Regions from separate parts of the Lactobacillus sp. PV034 genome, predicted to be linked through region 2. Evidence: predicted binding sites of a transcription regulator. Region 2 holds the regulator's gene; the other holds the start of a gene.
What was found. Region 2 encodes Rex, which represses fermentation and respiration genes when NADH is low (regulators of the CRP and FNR family bind a similar motif). Its sites were predicted from a motif close to TTGTGAANTANTTCACAA; they were not measured.

Region 1: the regulator Rex is predicted to act here: its motif matches at 6,316-6,333, upstream of FP432_RS06345 (alpha-hydroxy-acid oxidizing protein).

Annotation. Positions count from the first base shown of each region.
Region 1 covers NZ_CP041982.1:1,251,793-1,260,622, forward strand. The annotation lists partial or broken gene FP432_RS06305 (copper-translocating P-type ATPase) at 1-1,002, opposite strand, end outside; gene FP432_RS06310 (cupredoxin domain-containing protein) at 1,002-1,289, opposite strand; gene FP432_RS06315 (cupredoxin domain-containing protein) at 1,306-1,683, opposite strand; gene FP432_RS06320 (CopY/TcrY family copper transport repressor) at 1,694-2,131, opposite strand; gene FP432_RS06325 (peptide deformylase) at 2,236-2,649, opposite strand; gene FP432_RS06330 (NCS2 family permease) at 2,652-3,959, opposite strand; partial or broken gene ribB (3,4-dihydroxy-2-butanone-4-phosphate synthase) at 4,102-4,692, opposite strand; gene FP432_RS06340 (NCS2 family permease) at 4,892-6,202, opposite strand; gene FP432_RS06345 (alpha-hydroxy-acid oxidizing protein) at 6,407-7,657, shown strand; gene FP432_RS06350 (deoxynucleoside kinase) at 7,734-8,423, opposite strand; gene FP432_RS06355 (deoxynucleoside kinase) at 8,456-8,830, opposite strand, start outside.
Region 2 covers NZ_CP041982.1:1,537,541-1,546,370, forward strand. The annotation lists gene FP432_RS07780 (ClC family H(+)/Cl(-) exchange transporter) at 1-585, shown strand, start outside; gene FP432_RS07785 (ABC-F family ATP-binding cassette domain-containing protein) at 630-2,558, opposite strand; gene FP432_RS07790 (redox-sensing transcriptional repressor Rex) at 2,758-3,399, shown strand; gene groES (co-chaperone GroES) at 3,596-3,880, shown strand; gene groL (chaperonin GroEL) at 3,906-5,537, shown strand; gene FP432_RS07805 (helix-turn-helix domain-containing protein) at 5,676-6,506, shown strand; gene FP432_RS07810 (hypothetical protein) at 6,661-7,743, shown strand; gene FP432_RS07815 (hypothetical protein) at 7,760-8,830, shown strand, end outside.

The DNA of each region.
Region 1 (8,830 bases), 290 kb from region 2:
AGTTTTATCAAAAACAACAGTATCTAACTTGCTAACTTCTTGTAATACTTCACCATTCTTGATTAAAACACCCATTTTAGCGCTACGAGCAGTACCAACCATTAAAGCAGTTGGAGTAGCAAGTCCGAGGGCACAAGGACAGGCAATCACCACAACAGCTACAGCAAATAGCATTGCTTCGACTGCAGTAGCACCTAAGAAGCTAAACCAAATAATGAAGGTTAAGATAGCAATGATCATAACAGTGGGCACAAAGATGTTAGAAATTTTATCGGTTAGGTTTTGAATTGGAGCATGGCTAGTTTGTGCTTTTTTAACTAAATCAACAATCTGGGCCAACATGGTATCGGAACCAACTTTGGTGGCTTTAAAAGTAATTACACTATTGGTATTAATCGTAGAGCCAACCACAGTATCACCAACTTGTTTTTCTACTGGCATACTTTCACCAGTTACCATTGATTCATCTAAATGAGATATTCCCTGGGTAATAACTCCATCGACGGGTACTTTTTCACCTGGCTTCACTCTAATCAAGTCCCCGACTTGAACTTGATCAAGAGGAGTTTTAACAAACTTGCCATCTTTTAAAACTTCTGCGTATTTTGCTTGTAGTCCCATTAATTTGCCTAAAGCATCGGATGCATTGTCGTGCATTTTTTCTTCCATTGCGTCGCCTAGTAAGACAAAGACGGTAACAAAGGCGGCACTTTCAAAGTAAACTGGACGATCGGTGAACATTGCAAAGATACTATAGAAATAAGCAACAGCAGTACCAGTAGCAACCAAAGTGTTCATATTAGCACTATGCTTTTTAAAAGCAGCCCAGGCACTTTTCCAGTACGGGAGAGCAGAGATAGCCATGATGATTGTAGTTGTAATTAAGGCAATCCAATTATAGTATGGCATTATCCAGTGAAATGGCATCGCAAACATTTGGACTAACATGGGAATTGAAAGAATAAATGATATCCAAAAACGTTTAATATTTGAAAGCTTCATTATTTTACAATTACCTTTCCATGAAACATATCCATCCCACAAGCAAAGTCATAAGTTCCAGGCTTATCGGTGGGAATATTAACGGTAACTTCTTTTTTACCATTAAGATCATCATGAATATCTAAATCCTTGAAATTTAATTGATCTAAACAACCTAGATTTCCTTTGGGAATAAATTTAATTTGGGCAGGTTTACCCTCTTTAAATTCAATCGTATCAGGCTTATAACCATGGTTTTCTGCTGAAACAATTACTTTTTTTACTTGATTTTTAGAAAAAATGCTCATTTGACTAGGTCCTTTCTTATTTCACAATAACTTTTCCATGGAACATATCCATACCACAAGCAAAGTTGTAAGTACCGACTTTATCTGTGGGAATATTCACACTTGTGACAGGTTGTTTAGTTAAATCCTCATTGACTCCTAATTGCTCAAAAACAACGTGTGATAAGCAAGCAGTAGAATCTTTTAAATCAAAGTTTACCTGCGCAGGAACACCCTTTTTTAAGACGACTGTAGAAGGAGAGTACCCACCATTAACAATGATCGTAGCTGTTTGTTCGTCGTTGACGATGACTGAATCTTGGGCATTTTCTTTGTGTGGACCAAAAAACCACCAAAGAATAAAGGCAATAAGAATAACACCAACGATTATTGAAATAATTTGTCCGATTCCCATAATTTACCTCCTAACAATTAACATTTTCTTTTAAACAATTGCATGCTACTACTTCAGGGGCAGTCGGCATTTTCTTATCAATTTCTGACTTAATTTTTTCTAGATCTGCTTTTGAAATAGGAGAGTCTTTAACTAAGTTAAAAATGACATCTCCCTTATTCATATTGCAGATTCGATTTAAAAGCTCTTTGGTGGCATCAAACATCATATCTGTTTGAGTAACAGTAGGGAGATAAAGAAAACCTCTACCATCTTGTTTGGCTTCGAGGAGACCTTTTTTAGTTAATCTACGAATTAAAGTTTTTATTGAAGAATCAGACCAAGTTTTTTTAGCTTGAATTTGGTCGATGATCTCTTTGGTGTGGGCTTGCTTTAAAGTCCAGATAATACGCATAATTTCCCATTCAGCATCAGAAATATCTGTACTTGATAATTTCTCTTTTTCCATGACTTGCTCCTTTCGTTTACAATTGTAATCATAATTAATAAGTTTACATTTGTCAACGATAAAACTTTAAAAAAACCATCTAGAACTTACTAGATGGTTAAAAACTAAATCAAAATACCATTACAGTGATCAATTTCATGTTGAATTACTTCAGCAGTAAAATCAGAGAATTGTTGCTCATGAGTTTCAAAATTTTCGTTTTGGTATTTTACGGTAATATTCTTAAAGCGTTTGGTAGCTCTTTGTCCACTAAGAGAAAGACAACCTTCTTGGGTAAGATATTCGTCTGAAGCCGCAATAATTGTAGGATTAAGCATAACTATGGGTAAAGGGCCAATAAAGAGGGCAATAATCCGTTTGTGTTGGCCAATCATATTAGCTGCTAGGCCAGCAGCCTTATTTTTGTTAGCTAGTAAAGTATCTTTTAAATCTTGAGCAATTGTTAAATCTGCTTGTTTAGCAGGAGTCGATTTTATACTTAAGGTTAATTGATTATGAATAATGTTTTGTTGAGTCATTTTTACCCCATATTTGTGATTAAGAAAAAGATGATAAAGAGAACAAATAAAAAGTACATCATTGGTGAAACTTCTTTATAGCGCTTAGAAGCAATCATAGTAATAGGATAGGCAATCATTCCTAAAGCTAGACCGTCAGAAATAGAGTAAGTTAGTGGCATACCAACTACTACTAAGAATGATGGAAAAGCAATTTCAAATTTATCCCAATTAATATATTTCAAATTTCCAGCCATTAAAACTCCAACAATAATTAAAGCAGGAGCAGTAACTGTTGTTGGAATAACAGCAAGTAAAGGACTAAAAATCATGGCAATCAAGAAAAAGATCCCAACGAAAATAGCTGTTAAACCAGTTCTACCACCCATGGCAATTCCAGCACTAGATTCTACTGAAGTACCAAGAGGAGCAGTTCCTAAAACTGAACCTTCAACCATAGCAAGTGAGTCTGAAAGAAAAGCTTTTCCAATGTGAGGGATTTTTCCGTTTTTATCTACCATACCAGCTTGCTGAGTCATTCCAATTAAGGTACCAGCAGTATCAAAGAAAGTTACTAATAGGAAAGTAACCACTACCATCCATAATTGGGCTGTATTAATGTCTTGAAGGTGGAAAACAGCTTGACCAAAAGTAGGCTTGATAGATGGGGGAGCAGAGATAATTCCTTTAGGCATTGGAATTTGATTAATGGCAATGCCAAAACCAGCAGTAACAATCATCCCAATAAAAATAGAACCAGGAACCTTAGCTGCCATTAAAATGACAGTTAAAATAAGACCAAACAAGGTAATCCAAATTTCAGGATTGTTAAAACTACCTAGCCCTACTAAAGAAGACTTATTATCAACAATAATTTTTCCGTTCTGAAGACCAATAAAGGCAATAAATAGACCGATTCCGGCAGAAATAGCATATTTTAAATCTTGTGGAATTGCATCGACGACTTTTTCACGCAATTTAAGCACAGTAATTAAAATAAATAAAATTGAAGCAACTAGTACAGAAGCAAGGGCAGTTTCCCAGGAAATACCCATCCCTACACAGACGTTGTAAGCAAAAAAGGCAGCACTGCCTAAAGTAGGTGCAAGGGCAATGGGATAGTTAGCAATTAGTCCCATCAATAGACAACCAATTGCAGTAGCAATTGCAGTTACGGTAAAGGCTGCGCCTTTGTTAATACCAGCTGCATGTAAGATATTTGGGTTAACAAATAGGATGTAGGAGAGACTGACAAACGTAGTTAAAGCAGCAATTAACTCACGTTTAACAGTGGTATGAGCATCCGATAAATGAAAGAATTTTTCTAACATTTTCAATTTCCTCCGAATTATTAAAATTTATAAAGAACTTTGTTCTAAAGTGTAGCACAGAAATTGCATCATACCAGAACTTTTTTGCAAAAATAAAAAGTCTGACATAAGTCAGACTTTAAAATTAGTCATTATTTGTAAGTCGTACATATTCTTGAAGTTGAGCAATAGTGAAATATGGTAAATGGTGTTCAGCGGCAAATTCCTTTAAGTAAGGACGACGAGCCATAGTACCATCTGGCTTGATTATTTCACAAATATAAGCAACTTCTGGCTCTCCAGCTAAGCGGGTTAAAGTAATGGATGCTTCAGTATGACCATTACGTTCTAAGACGCCGCCATCTTTAGCAATTAGTGGGAAAATATGTCCCGGTCTAAAGAAATCTTTTGGTTTAGAATTTTCGTCTGCTAGATGCTTAATAGTTAAAGCACGATCAGCAGCTGAAATTCCCGTAGTGGTGTCTTTGTAATCCACACTAACAGTAAAGGCTGTTCCGTAAGGATCAGTGTTATCACCAACCATTGGGTTTAAGTTTAAGCGTTTAGCAACTGATGTACCTACAGGTGCACATAAAAGTCCGCGGGCATTTTTGATAATAAAGTTAACATTCTCAGCAGTAACCTTACTGCCTAGGCCAATCATATCACCTTCGGCTTCACGATCTTCATCATCAGCTACGATAACTAAACCACCGTTTTTCATCCATTCAATTGCGTCTTTAATATTGTTCATTTCTTGAGTTGTCATCAATAATCTCTCCTTTAATTAGTACACTTGATTGTTATTTGTTAAAAGATAGATTATGTGGTGTCATAACAAGATTTAGTAATGAATTTAGCTAAAAATAATGTAAAGTAATATGGCTTACATCTCTCCTTTATCAATCTAATTCAATATATTAAATTAAGTTAAAATAATTGTCAATTACGACTTATTTTATATTAAGTACCCACATAAAGATGATAAAGATGACGAATAAAGCCCACATTACAGGGGAAACTTCTTTTCCACGACGAGCAGAAACCATTGCAATTGGGTAAGTAATCATTCCCCAAGCTAAGCCGTCAGAAATGGAATAGGTAAGTGGCATCCCAATTAAAATTAGAAATGCTGGTACTGCAATTTCCAATTTTTCCCAGTGAATTTGGGCAGTATTTTGAGCCATTAAGACACCAACGATAATTAAAGCTGGGGCAGTGACTTGAGTGGTAAAAATCCCAAGTAAAGGACTAAAAATCATTGAGATCAAAAAGAAAATAGCAACGAAAACAGCCGTTAAACCAGAACGACCACCTACTGCAATTCCGGCACTTGATTCTACGAAAGCTCCAACTGGTGAAGTACCAAAAATTGAACCAAAGAGCATGGCGGTAGAATCAGATGCTAAGGCTTTACCAACACGTGGCATTTTATTATTTTTCATTAAGCCAGCTTGTTGTGCCAAACCAATTAAGGTTCCTGCAGTATCAAAGAAAGTAACTAATAAGAAGGTAAGAACAACAATCCACATTTGTAAGGTATTGATATCTTTAACGTGAAAAATAGCTTGCCCAAAAGTTGGAGCTAAACTTGGTGCTAAAGAAACAAATTTATGAGGGAGAGCAATTTGACCAGTACAAATACCAAAAATTGAGCCGGCAATCATTCCAATAAAAATTGCTCCCGGTACACCTAAAATCATTAAGACTATAGTTACTAATAATCCAAAGATAGTAATCCAAACTAAAGGATTATCTAGGGAACCAAGACCAACTAAGGTCGAGCTGTTTTTAACAATTAGGCCACCATCTTGTAATCCTAAAAAGGCGATGAAGAGACCAATACCTGCTGAGATAGCATATTTTAAGTCTTGAGGAATAGCATCAATAATTAATTCACGTAATTTGAATAAGGTAATTAGAATAAAAATAATTGATGCAACAAAGACTGAAGCTAGCGCAGTTTGCCATTTCACATGCATTCCAATACATACGGTATAAGCAAAGAAGGCATTAATTCCTAGCGCCGGTGCTTCACCAATTGGATAATTAGCAACAATTCCCATAATGGCTGTACCTAAAGCAGCTGCTAAAGCAGTAGCGGTAAAAACCGCACCTGTTGGCATGCCACTTGCACCTAAGACACTTGGGTTAACAAATAGGATATAAGACATACTAATAAAAGTAGTTAATCCAGCTAAAAACTCGGTTCGAACGTTAGTACCTAACGTATCTAATTTAAAATATCTATTTAAAAAGTTCATTTTATCTCCATATCGAACATAATGTTCGTGTTCTATAATAATTTTAGGACTTTTTAAGTTTATCATTCATATAAACTGATGTAAATACGAATTATAAGTAATAGGGATCAAAAATGTGAAAAAGATTACAAGCTTTATTAGTAAAATTATTTGTAAAAAGATGATATAACAAGTTTGAAGGATGAAGGAAAGAGGGTTTTTATAATGACAGTTTATTACAAAGGATTTCCTCAAAGTACAAGAGAAAAGAAATTAAACATTGTAAACTTAAATGAATTAGAAAACGAAGCAAAATATTTAATTCCAGAAGCTGCATATTACTACATTGCTAGTGGTTCAGAAAATGAATGGACTTGGCGCAATAATACTCAAGCTTTTAATCATTTTCAAATTGTTCCAAGAGCATTAACTAATCGTTCAAATCCAAGTACTGATACTACTTTTATGGGTATGGATTTGAAGACTCCAGTTATGATCAGTCCAATTGCATGTAATGGTATTGCTCATGCAGAAGCTGAAGTTGATGTAGCTAAGGGTGCAAAAGCAGCTGGTGCCCTTTATAGTATGAGTACTTATGCTAATAAGAGTGTTGAGGATGTCCAAGAAGCTGTTGGTAAGTCACCAAGATTTTTCCAATTATATTTAAGTAAAAACTGGGACTTTAATAAAATGGTAATTACTGATGCTCTTAAAGCTGGATTTAGTGGCTTCTTCTTAACGGTTGATGCTACTGTTAGTGGTTACCGTGAAGCTAACTTACGTACCCACTTTACCTACCCAGTTCCATTAGCATTCTTTAACAAGTGGTCTGGTGGTAAAGGTGAAGGTCAAAGTGTAGCTGAAATGTACGCTTCTTCAGCTCAAAAGATCGGCCCAGAAGATATTAAGAAGATTAAGGAAATTGCCGGCGCTGATGTGCCTGTCTTTGTAAAGGGTGTTGAATGTGCTGAAGATGCCTTTTACGCAGTTGGTGCTGGTGCTGATGGTATTGTTGTTTCTAACCACGGTGGTCGTCAATTAGATGGTGGTCCAGCAACTATTGATGTTTTACCTGAAATTGCTAAAGAAGTTCACCACAGTGATCACCGTGTTCCAATTATTTTGGATTCTGGTGTTCGTCGTGGTTCACACGTATTTAAGGCATTAGCACTAGGTGCTGACTTAGTTGGTATTGGTCGTCCATACTTATACGGCTTAGCATTAGGTGGTGCTCAAGGTGTTGAATCAGTAATTGATCAATTGAACAAGGAATTATTAATTGATATGCAATTAACTGGCTGCAAGACCATTGAAGATGTTAAACACGCTAAGATTGATCACATTTCTTACAGTGCTGATTGGGGCGTTTCTTCAACTAGTCCTAGCGTCATGAAACCTTACCCTGTAACCAAAGAAAATCAAATTGAAAAGGGTAGCGAAGCTGACGCTGAATCAGGTGCTTCAGAACACGAATAAAGATTAGAGATTTAAAAAGATTAAGAATATAAAAAAACAGAGCTGAGTTTCAGCTCTGTTTTTTTGTTGTAGTAAATTAAGCATCAAGGGTAAGATCATCTAATTTTTTATCCCAATCTGCTGGTAGTTTCCCAATTTCTTTAAGTTTAAGGACAATTTGATCGATAACTTTCTCACGATCAGCCTCATTTGCCATAAAGTCATACTTATCTCCATCAATAGTCATTTTTGGAGAATAGTCATACTTTTCATACCATGGCTTATAGTAGCGTAATAAACGTTTGTAGTAATCTTCTAAAGTAGGATCATAACTCAGTTGTTCATAGTTACGACCACGTTTTTGAATTCGCTTAATCATCGTATCGTAAGAAACATCAATATGAACTAATAAATCTGGATGTTCTTTAGGCATACGATCTAATTCAGACATCATATTATTTAGTAATTCATAATATGTATCTACTTCTTCTTTGGTGGCACGTCCAATGTCAGCATTCATTTGGAAGAAAAGAGCGTCTTCATAAATTGAACGATCAAGCACATTATTATCGTCCTCTAAAGCATGCTTAATACTTTGGAAACGTGTATTTAAGAAATAAACTTGCAATAGAAATGCGTATTTTTCTGGATTTTCATAAAATAATGGCAATACAGGGTTGTCGTCTACACTTTCGTAAAAAGGTTTAGTATTTAAATATTTAGACAAAATTCCTGTAAGACTGGATTTACCGGCTCCAATAGGCCCGCTCAATACAATAACTGTCATCACGATCCTTCTTTTTATAACTCTTCTATAGATTAAAGATTACCAAGCTCTTTTAGTTTAGCATCAATCATTTTAATTACTTCTTTTTTGGCATTTTCATCTACAACAAAATCGTATTTATCACCATCAATAGCCATTTTTGGAGATTCGTCATAAGCTTCATACCAAGGCTCATAATATTTAATGAGTCGTTCATAATAAGCCTTTAAACTGGGATCAGTTGATAGCTGCTCAAATGAACGGCCACGTTTTTGAATCCGTTTAAGCATTGTATCTAATGAAACATGAATATAAATTAATAAATCTGGCTTTTTAGATGGGTTACCAGGCGTTTCAGCCATCATATTATGGAGAAGATTATCGTAAATTTTAAATTCGGTAGCGTCGGCGATATTGCTGTCTACATT
Region 2 (8,830 bases):
TGTTTATTGAGCTTAAGACCTATTTATAGCAAAATAACTAAACTCACTAAGCTACCCAATGTTTACCACAGTATCATTCCCTTACTATTAATTATTCCCGTGGGTTTATGGGATGCAAAAATACTTGGTGGATCGCATGTTTTCATTAGTAGCTTATCTAATGCTAAATTTATGCATACAATGTTTGATAGTTCCTGGGAAATAATTTTTCTTCCCCTTGTGTTCTTTGTGGTGAGATTTATTTATTCAATGATTTCATATGGTAGTTCAGTTCCTGGTGGTATTTTTATGCCAATTTTAGCTTTGGGTGCTATTTTAGGTGCTTTTGCTGCTACTTCACTCATCCATATGAATTTATTGTCTACTAATTATTATCCACATTTAATCGTAATTTCAATGGCTGCTTATTTTGGCTCAATTGAAAAAGCTCCGTTTACAGCAATTTTATTATTGACTGAAATGGTCGGAAGTGTGGAACAAATTTTGCCAATGGTAATTGCAACCTTCATTTCTTACTATGTAGTTGATTTACTAGGTGGTCGTCCAATTTACGAAGCATTACGCTTACAAATGAATTACAAATAAAAAGAGTTTAAGTCATGATAAAGTTCATGACTTAAACTCTTTTTTTATTCAAATTTATCTAAGGCTTCAATTGCCTTTTCCCATTCATTGTTGGCTTGTTCAAGTTGTTTTTGCACTTTAGTCAGATCTTCTTGTAATGGGCCTAATTTTTCAAATGAAGCAGCAATTTCTGGATTAGCCATTTCAGTTTGAATACTATTTTCTTGATTTTCTAAGTCTTCAATTAAAGTTTCAGCATCTTTGACTGCACGTTCAAGTTTACGCTTTTGAGAATCTCGTGCCTTTTGCTCTTGATAGGAAAGTTTGGTTTTACTTTCGGAAGTAGTTGTAACTTTGTTATTTGAAGAGACAACATTATTTTCGGTTTGGGCAACTTTTTCTTTTTCTCTTTCACTAAGATAATAAGAATAATTACCTTCATAAATTTTAGCATGGCCATCTCTGACAGAAATAATCTTGTTAGCTAATTCATTGATGAAGTAACGGTCGTGAGAAACAAAAAGTAAAGTGCCATCATATTTATCTAAAGCAGCTTCTAAAACTTCTTTAGCTTCAATATCTAAGTGGTTTGTTGGTTCGTCCATTAGTAAGAAGTTGTCATGTTCCAATGAAAGAACAGTTAAGGTTAAACGCGCTTTTTGTCCACCAGATAATTGACCGACAGTTTTATCAATATCCTTAGCAGTAAATAAGAAACTAGCCAGAATTGAACGTACATCTTTTTCTGGCATAGTTTTATGACGATCCCAAATAGTGTCAAGAACTGTTTTGCGAGGTTCAAGGGTTTGGAGTTCCTGGTCATAGTAACCAAGGTCTAGACTGGCACCTAATTTAATAGAACCAGTTTTTGGTGTTAATTTGTCAACAACTGTTTTTAATAAAGTAGACTTACCAATTCCATTAGGGCCAATGATTGCTACGCGATCATTTTTGTTAACTTGGAAGTTAATATCTTCGACCATTGTTTTGTCAGGATAACCAATAGATAAATCCTTAGCTATTAAGACTTCTTTACCAGAAGGACGTTCACTAGAAAAATGAATTCTAACTTTATTTTTGTGCTTAGGTGGATTGATCCGCTCTAATTTTTCTAGTTGTTTACGTCTACTTTGAGCACGTTTGGTTGTAGAGACTCTAACTAAGTTTTTTTGAATGAATTCTTCTTCTTTTTTGATGTGTTCTTGTTGTTTTTCATAAGCTGCTTCTTGTTGTGAATCCATTAATTCACGTTCTTTAGTGTATTGAGTATAGTTACCCTTAAAAGTAGTTAGCTTACCAAAATTTAATTCAAAAATTTCATTAGTTAGATTGTCCAAAAAGTATTGATCGTGAGAAACAGTAACAATAGCGCCTTGATAGTTCTTGAGAAAACTTTCTAGCCAGTCTAATGTATCTAGGTCTAAGTGGTTAGTGGGTTCGTCAAGTAGTAACAAAGGTGGTTTTTGTAAAAGTAACTTTACAAAGGCCAAGCGTGTTTTTTCACCGCCTGATAAAGTCCCAATTACTTTTGACCAAGTATCTTCCTTAAAGTTAAATCCATTTAAAACGCTTTTAATCTCTGCTTGGTAGGTAAAGCCCCCAGCTTGTTCAAAGTCATATGCTAGTTGATCATAGCGTTTTAAAAGTTCTTGATCTTCGGGATGATCTGCAATTTGTTCTTGCATGCTAGTGATTTTTTTATTTGTCGCAATTAAGTCTGCAAAAACAGAAAGCATTTCTTCCCAGATGGTCTTACTTTCATCTAGACCATTTTCCTGAGCGATATAACCGACATCAATATTTTTGTTAATAGTGAACTCACCACCAGATGGATTTTGTTCGCTAGTCATTATTTTTAATAGAGTAGTTTTTCCAGCTCCATTTGGTCCAACAAGACCGATGCGAGCATTGTCAGGAATTGAAAAGGTAACTCCTGAAAAAATTGTATTAGCGCCAAAACGCTGTTCAAGATTTTGTCCTTGTGCAATTATCATAATTCTAATTCTCCTAGCAAATATTGTAACATAGCGCTTTATCCTAAATTTATTTTAGATTGTGAAATATTGGTATTTTTATTTAAAAATATTAATTTGTGAACTTGCTTACTTGATTTTTTTCGAAAGTATCGCGTATTATTGATGTGAAAAGTAAAATAATTCACATTCACAAACTATTGATGATGAGGTAAAAGAAATGGAAGCAATTAAAATTCCTAAGGCAACGGCAAGACGATTACCGTTATATTACCGCTATTTAATTTTTTTAAATGATGAAGGAAAAGAAAAAGTTTCTTCTACGGAATTATCAGAAGCAGTGCAAGTAGATAGTGCATCTATTAGAAGAGATTTTTCTTATTTTGGTGCTCTTGGTAAAAGAGGCTATGGTTATGATGTCAAAAGTCTCTTGAATTTCTTTAAAAAGATTTTAAACCAGGATACTTTAACTAATGTTGCTTTAGTTGGCGTCGGAAATATGGGGCAAGCCCTTTTAAATTACAATTTTAAGCGCACTAATAATATTCGTATTTCAGCAGCTTTTGATATTAATCCTAAGATTACGGGAACAATTATGAGTGGCGTTCCTGTTTATGATATGAGTGAAATGAAGAAGCAATTGCAAGAGCAACAAATTACGATTGCTATTTTATCAGTTCCACAAGCAGCTGCTCAAAAGACAGCTGAAGAAATGATAGAAGCTGGAATTAAAGGAATTATGAATTTTACTCCTTTACGCCTGTCTGCTCCTGCAGATATTAGGGTACAAAATGTCGACTTAGCAACTGAACTTCAAACTTTAATTTATTTCTTGGATTCAGATAAGAAAACTGATGACTAATTAAAATTAATTTTAAAACACAGACTTAGGTAATAGCCTGTGTTTTTTGCTATTTAGCACTCAATGATAAAAAGTGCTAATTTTTTGAACGTAAATTCTTGCATTCATCTTCTAAAGAGGTTAATATTTTAATTGTGAGTTAGCACTAGACAAAAATGAGTGCTAAATATTAATTATGCAATAGGAGGCATGCATCATGTTACAACCAATCGGTGATCGTGTAATCGTAAAAGTTGAAGAAGAGGAAGAACAAAAGGTTGGAGGCATTGTCCTTGCTTCTAATGCCAAAGAAAAACCTCAAGAAGGACAAATTGTATCTGTTGGTGAAGGCAGACGTAGTGCAAACGGCGAATTAATTCCAATGTCAGTTCAAAAAGGTGAAAAAGTATTCTTTGACAAGTATGCTGGAACTAAGTTGAACTACGAAGGTGAAGATTACTTAGTTCTTCACGAAGGCGACATTATCGCTGTCATTAAGTAATTTTAAATAAAAGGTGGCTAGAATTATGGCAAAAGATATTAAATTTAGCGAAGACGCAAGACGTTCATTATTAAAAGGTGTAGATAAGTTAGCTAACACTGTAAAAACTACTCTTGGACCTAAGGGTAGAAATGTTGTTTTAGAAAAGAGCTACGGCAACCCTGATATTACTAATGATGGTGTTACGATTGCTAAGAACATTGAATTAAAGAATAACTTTGAAAACATGGGTGCCAAACTTGTTGCAGAAGCAGCACAAAAGACTAACGATATCGCTGGTGATGGTACTACTACTGCAACTGTTTTAACTCAAGCAATTACCCAAGAAGGTATGAAGAATGTTACTGCTGGTGCTAACCCTGTAGGAATTCGTCGTGGTATTGAAACTGCTACTAAGGCAGCTGTTGATGAATTGCACAAGATCAGTCACCAAGTAAGTACTAAAGAAGAAATTGCACAAGTTGCTTCAGTTTCCTCAGCAAGTAAAGAAGTTGGTAATTTAATTGCCGATGCTATGGAAAAAGTTGGTAATGATGGTGTTATTACTATTGAAGAATCTAAAGGTATTAACACTGAATTATCAGTAGTTGAAGGTATGCAATTTGATCGTGGTTACTTATCACAATACATGGTAACTGATGACAACAAGATGGAAGCAGACCTTGATAATCCTTACATCTTGATTACTGACAAGAAGATTTCTAACATTCAAGACATCTTGCCATTATTACAAGATATTGTGCAACAAGGTAAGTCATTATTGATTATTGCTGATGATGTTGATGGTGAAGCTCTTCCAACTCTTGTCTTGAACAAGATTCGTGGTACTTTCAATGTAGTTGCTGTTAAGGCTCCTGGCTTTGGTGATCGTCGTAAGGAAATGCTTCAAGACATTGCTATTTTAACTGGTGGTACTGTAATTTCTTCAGATCTTGGTCTTGAATTGAAGGATACTAAGATTGATCAATTAGGTACTGCAGGCAAAGTTACTGTAACTAAGGATTCAACAACTATTGTTGAAGGTGGTGGCTCTAAAGAAGCTATTGAAGAAAGAGTTGACCAAATTAAGAGTCAAATTGAAGATGCTACTTCAGAATTTGACCGTAATAAGTTACACGAACGTCTTGCAAAACTTGCTGGTGGTGTAGCTGTCATCAAAGTTGGTGCTGCTACTGAAACTGAATTGAAGGAAAAGAAGTACAGAATCGAAGATGCCTTAAACGCAACTCGTGCCGCTGTTCAAGAAGGTTACGTTGCTGGTGGTGGTACTGCTTTAGTTGATGTTATGAAAGCCATCCAAGACAGTGTAAAGGGCGACAGTGAAGATGCTGAAACTGGTGTTAAGATCGTTATGAGAGCTTTAGGTGCTCCAGTTCGTCAAATTGCTGAAAATGCTGGTAAAGATGGCTCAGTAATCTTAGACCACTTGGAACACGAAAAGCCAGAAGTTGGTTACAACGCAGCTACTGATGAATGGGAAAACATGATTGATGCTGGTATTATTGACCCAACTAAGGTAACTCGTTCAGCTCTTCAAAATGCTGCTTCAATTGCTGCATTATTGTTAACTACTGAAGCAGTTGTTGCTGATGATCCAGATGACTCAAAGAATGATGGACCAGCTGCTCCAGCTAACCCAGGTATGGGCATGATGTAATAAGCTAACTCCTATTAAAAAGTTTATTAATCTTAAATAATTAAAATGCTGATGACTAAGTCATCAGCATTTTTTGTTGTTCTGTTATAGTGAATTTAAACAGAGAAAAAATACTTTTATATAGAATTGGAGATAAAGATGAATCAAGAAAGAAATATTGGAAAATTCTTATATCAAGAACGTAAAAAAAGAGGATTAACTCAAAAAGAATTCGTTAGAAATATTATTTCAGTATCTCAATATTCAAGAGTTGAACAAGGGCAACAAGATTTACGCACTATAGATTTCTTTAAAATAATTAATATTAATAAAATTAAATTAAATGAATTGATGACAGCTGTTAATGAAGAAAAGTTAGTTAACGAAAACTCAGATGATGAAATTTTAAAACGACTAGCGAACGCTTTTTATGATCGTAATTTAGTAGAAATAAAATCTATTAAAGAAAAATATCGTCCCATAAAATTAAAAGAAAATATTGTTTTACAAGCTACGTTGATGGAGTCAATTTTACAAGATAATTTAAAAAATTTAGATCCTATAATTATTAAAAAATTATCTCAAAAATTAAATGAAGCTGATGAGTGGACTACAAATAAAGTATTTTTACAACTATTTGGAAGTTCTATGATGATTTTTGATATGCAACGATTGAGTATTTATATGAAAAAAATTATACGAACTTATATGAATAAAATATCTCAGTATTCCTTTGAAACTCAAAGGAGAATAGGATCGATTTGCATTAATTATTTAGGCAGGGCATACCAAGAACAAGATCAGCAGTTGCTAACAAACATACTGAAGTTACTAGAAAATATGTCAGCTAATCCTGATATGTTAATGTATAAATTATTAGGGAAATATTTTGAAAGTTTATTTAAGAATGATAGAAGTCAAAGTGAGGAGATTCTAGAGATTTTATCTTTATCAGGATATAAGAAATTTATTGTAAATTTGCCAAAATAAATTTGCATATTTGCAAATTTTAACAAAAAATTTATTCGTGATGATATTATTTCTCTAATTATTAATTTAGGAGGAATAAATTATGATTATTGTAACATTGCCTATTTTACCTTAAATAAAAATTACATAAATAAGAGTTAAAGGTAGAAAATTAATGCAAAAAGAATCTAAACTTATTCAACAGTTAGTCAATGAGTCTAATTCGTATCAATCTCCTGTTGTGTTATATTCTCATAGATTACTAATCAATAATTTGAATAAAATAATTAAGGATTTAAGTTATTCGAAGAATAGAGTTTATTTATTTTATTCTGTTAAAGCTAACATGAATCCTGAAGTATTACAAATTATAAATAAGAAAGTTAGTGGTTTTAGTATCTCTTCAGATCAAGAGTATGAAAGTATAAGATTATTCAAAAATAAGATTATTAGTAGAACAGGCTTTTCTTTTCTTCATAATCATATTTCTAAGAATAAGGAAATTTTTTATTTTAATTCTATTTCTCAATTAGAAAATTTTCTTAAGTTAAATAGTGATAGGGCTTTACAAATAGGAATTAGAATAAGAGCTCCAAGGAACTTATATGATCGAAATTCATCTATCTCTAGATTTGGATTTTCAGAAGGCGCACTACGAGATTTAGAGTCATTACAAAAAAGATACAGTTTTAAAATAGATAGTATTCTTATTCACCAAGAAAACAAAGTTTTAGAAGATTGGCATAGACTCAGTAAATTTATTAAAGATATTTTGAAGAAGAAATTATTAAAGAATATTTCTTCTATAAATTTAGGTGGAGGATGGGATAATCTTTTTTTAAAGAATCAAATAGGATTGTTTATTAATCATTTAGGCATTCCCATCCACTATGATGTTTATATAGAACCAGGATCAGCTATAGTAAGAACTATTGGTATATTAAAAGCGGCTGTAATTGATGAAAATGAATTTGAGGATAAGCGTTATATAGTGGTAGATACTTCTCAATTTAATAATAGTTCATGGTATATACCGAGAATAATTGGATATTCAAAAAATGAAATAAATAGGAAGCCTATGACCACAAATGTTTATGGAAATACTTGTTATGAAAAAGATTATTTTGGACAGTATACAAAATGTACTATCAGCTTTGGAAGCAAAGTGTTTATGTTTCCAATTGGAGCATATTATTCTACTACTCATAGAGAATTGCATGGAATAAAATTTCCAAGAGAGTATGTTATATATGATTAAGAGCTATGAAATATATATGAATCAAATAGAAGAGGTTAGAAATCTGACTGATATAGCAAGGGAAATGGAATTATCAAGACCTCATATTTCATTAAAGGAAGATACAATAATTCAAAATGAACGGTTAATTATACAGCTAAATCAGGAGATAAGGAAAAGTTGGATAAAAAAGTGTTGCAATAGAACGGCACCAATATATAAATCACCATTATGGAATACAAATGTAAAAGATTTACAAAATTATTCTTATCATTATTCTTATGAAACCCTCTTAAATGATGAAAATGACTTTGCGGATTTATTAGGTTATCAAATCAAAAATATGACAAGTAAAACATTTCTTTTTTCAAGTGGAATGAATGCAATTTCGAATATTTTAAATTGCTTTAGTAGCTTGATTAAAGAAAAATTAATTATTCAGGCTAGTGCAGGGTATTTTGAAACAAAATATTTATTAAAAATTTTAAAAAGTATGGGAAATGAAATCTATACTGATTTTACTAATAATGTAAATGCCAATCTCTTTTATTTTGAACCGATTAAGTATGATGCTTCATTATCAACTACGGATTTAGATAAATTAATAAGCAGGGTTAATCAGTCTACACATTCGCTTAAATTTATAATTATGGATTCTACTATGCATAATAAAACTAAGATTTTTGATGAATTAAAAAATAAAATTTATAACTTAGATAATGTAGTATTATGTGATATTCGTTCTGGATTGAAATTGGATCAGGAAGGATTAGAGCTTTCAAATTTAGGTATATGTTCTATTTTTGTATCAAAGAATAACATGAATTTATTTCAAATAGTAAAAAGATATATTGAACACTATAAAAACTTAACGGGTGCAAATTTATCTTTTTATTCTTTGGTATTAAGTCATTATTTTAAAGGAAAAATTAAATCTGTAGAGTATACTCAAAAAGTTAAAAAACAGATAATGTGGGCTAGCAAAGCTATCACTTCGGATTCTTCTAGAATTATTAAAAGACTAATTTGGAGAAATAAGCGAATAGCTAATGAAAATTTAATAGCACCTTTTTTATTTATTGAATTATTTTCGCAAGAAGAAGAAGAG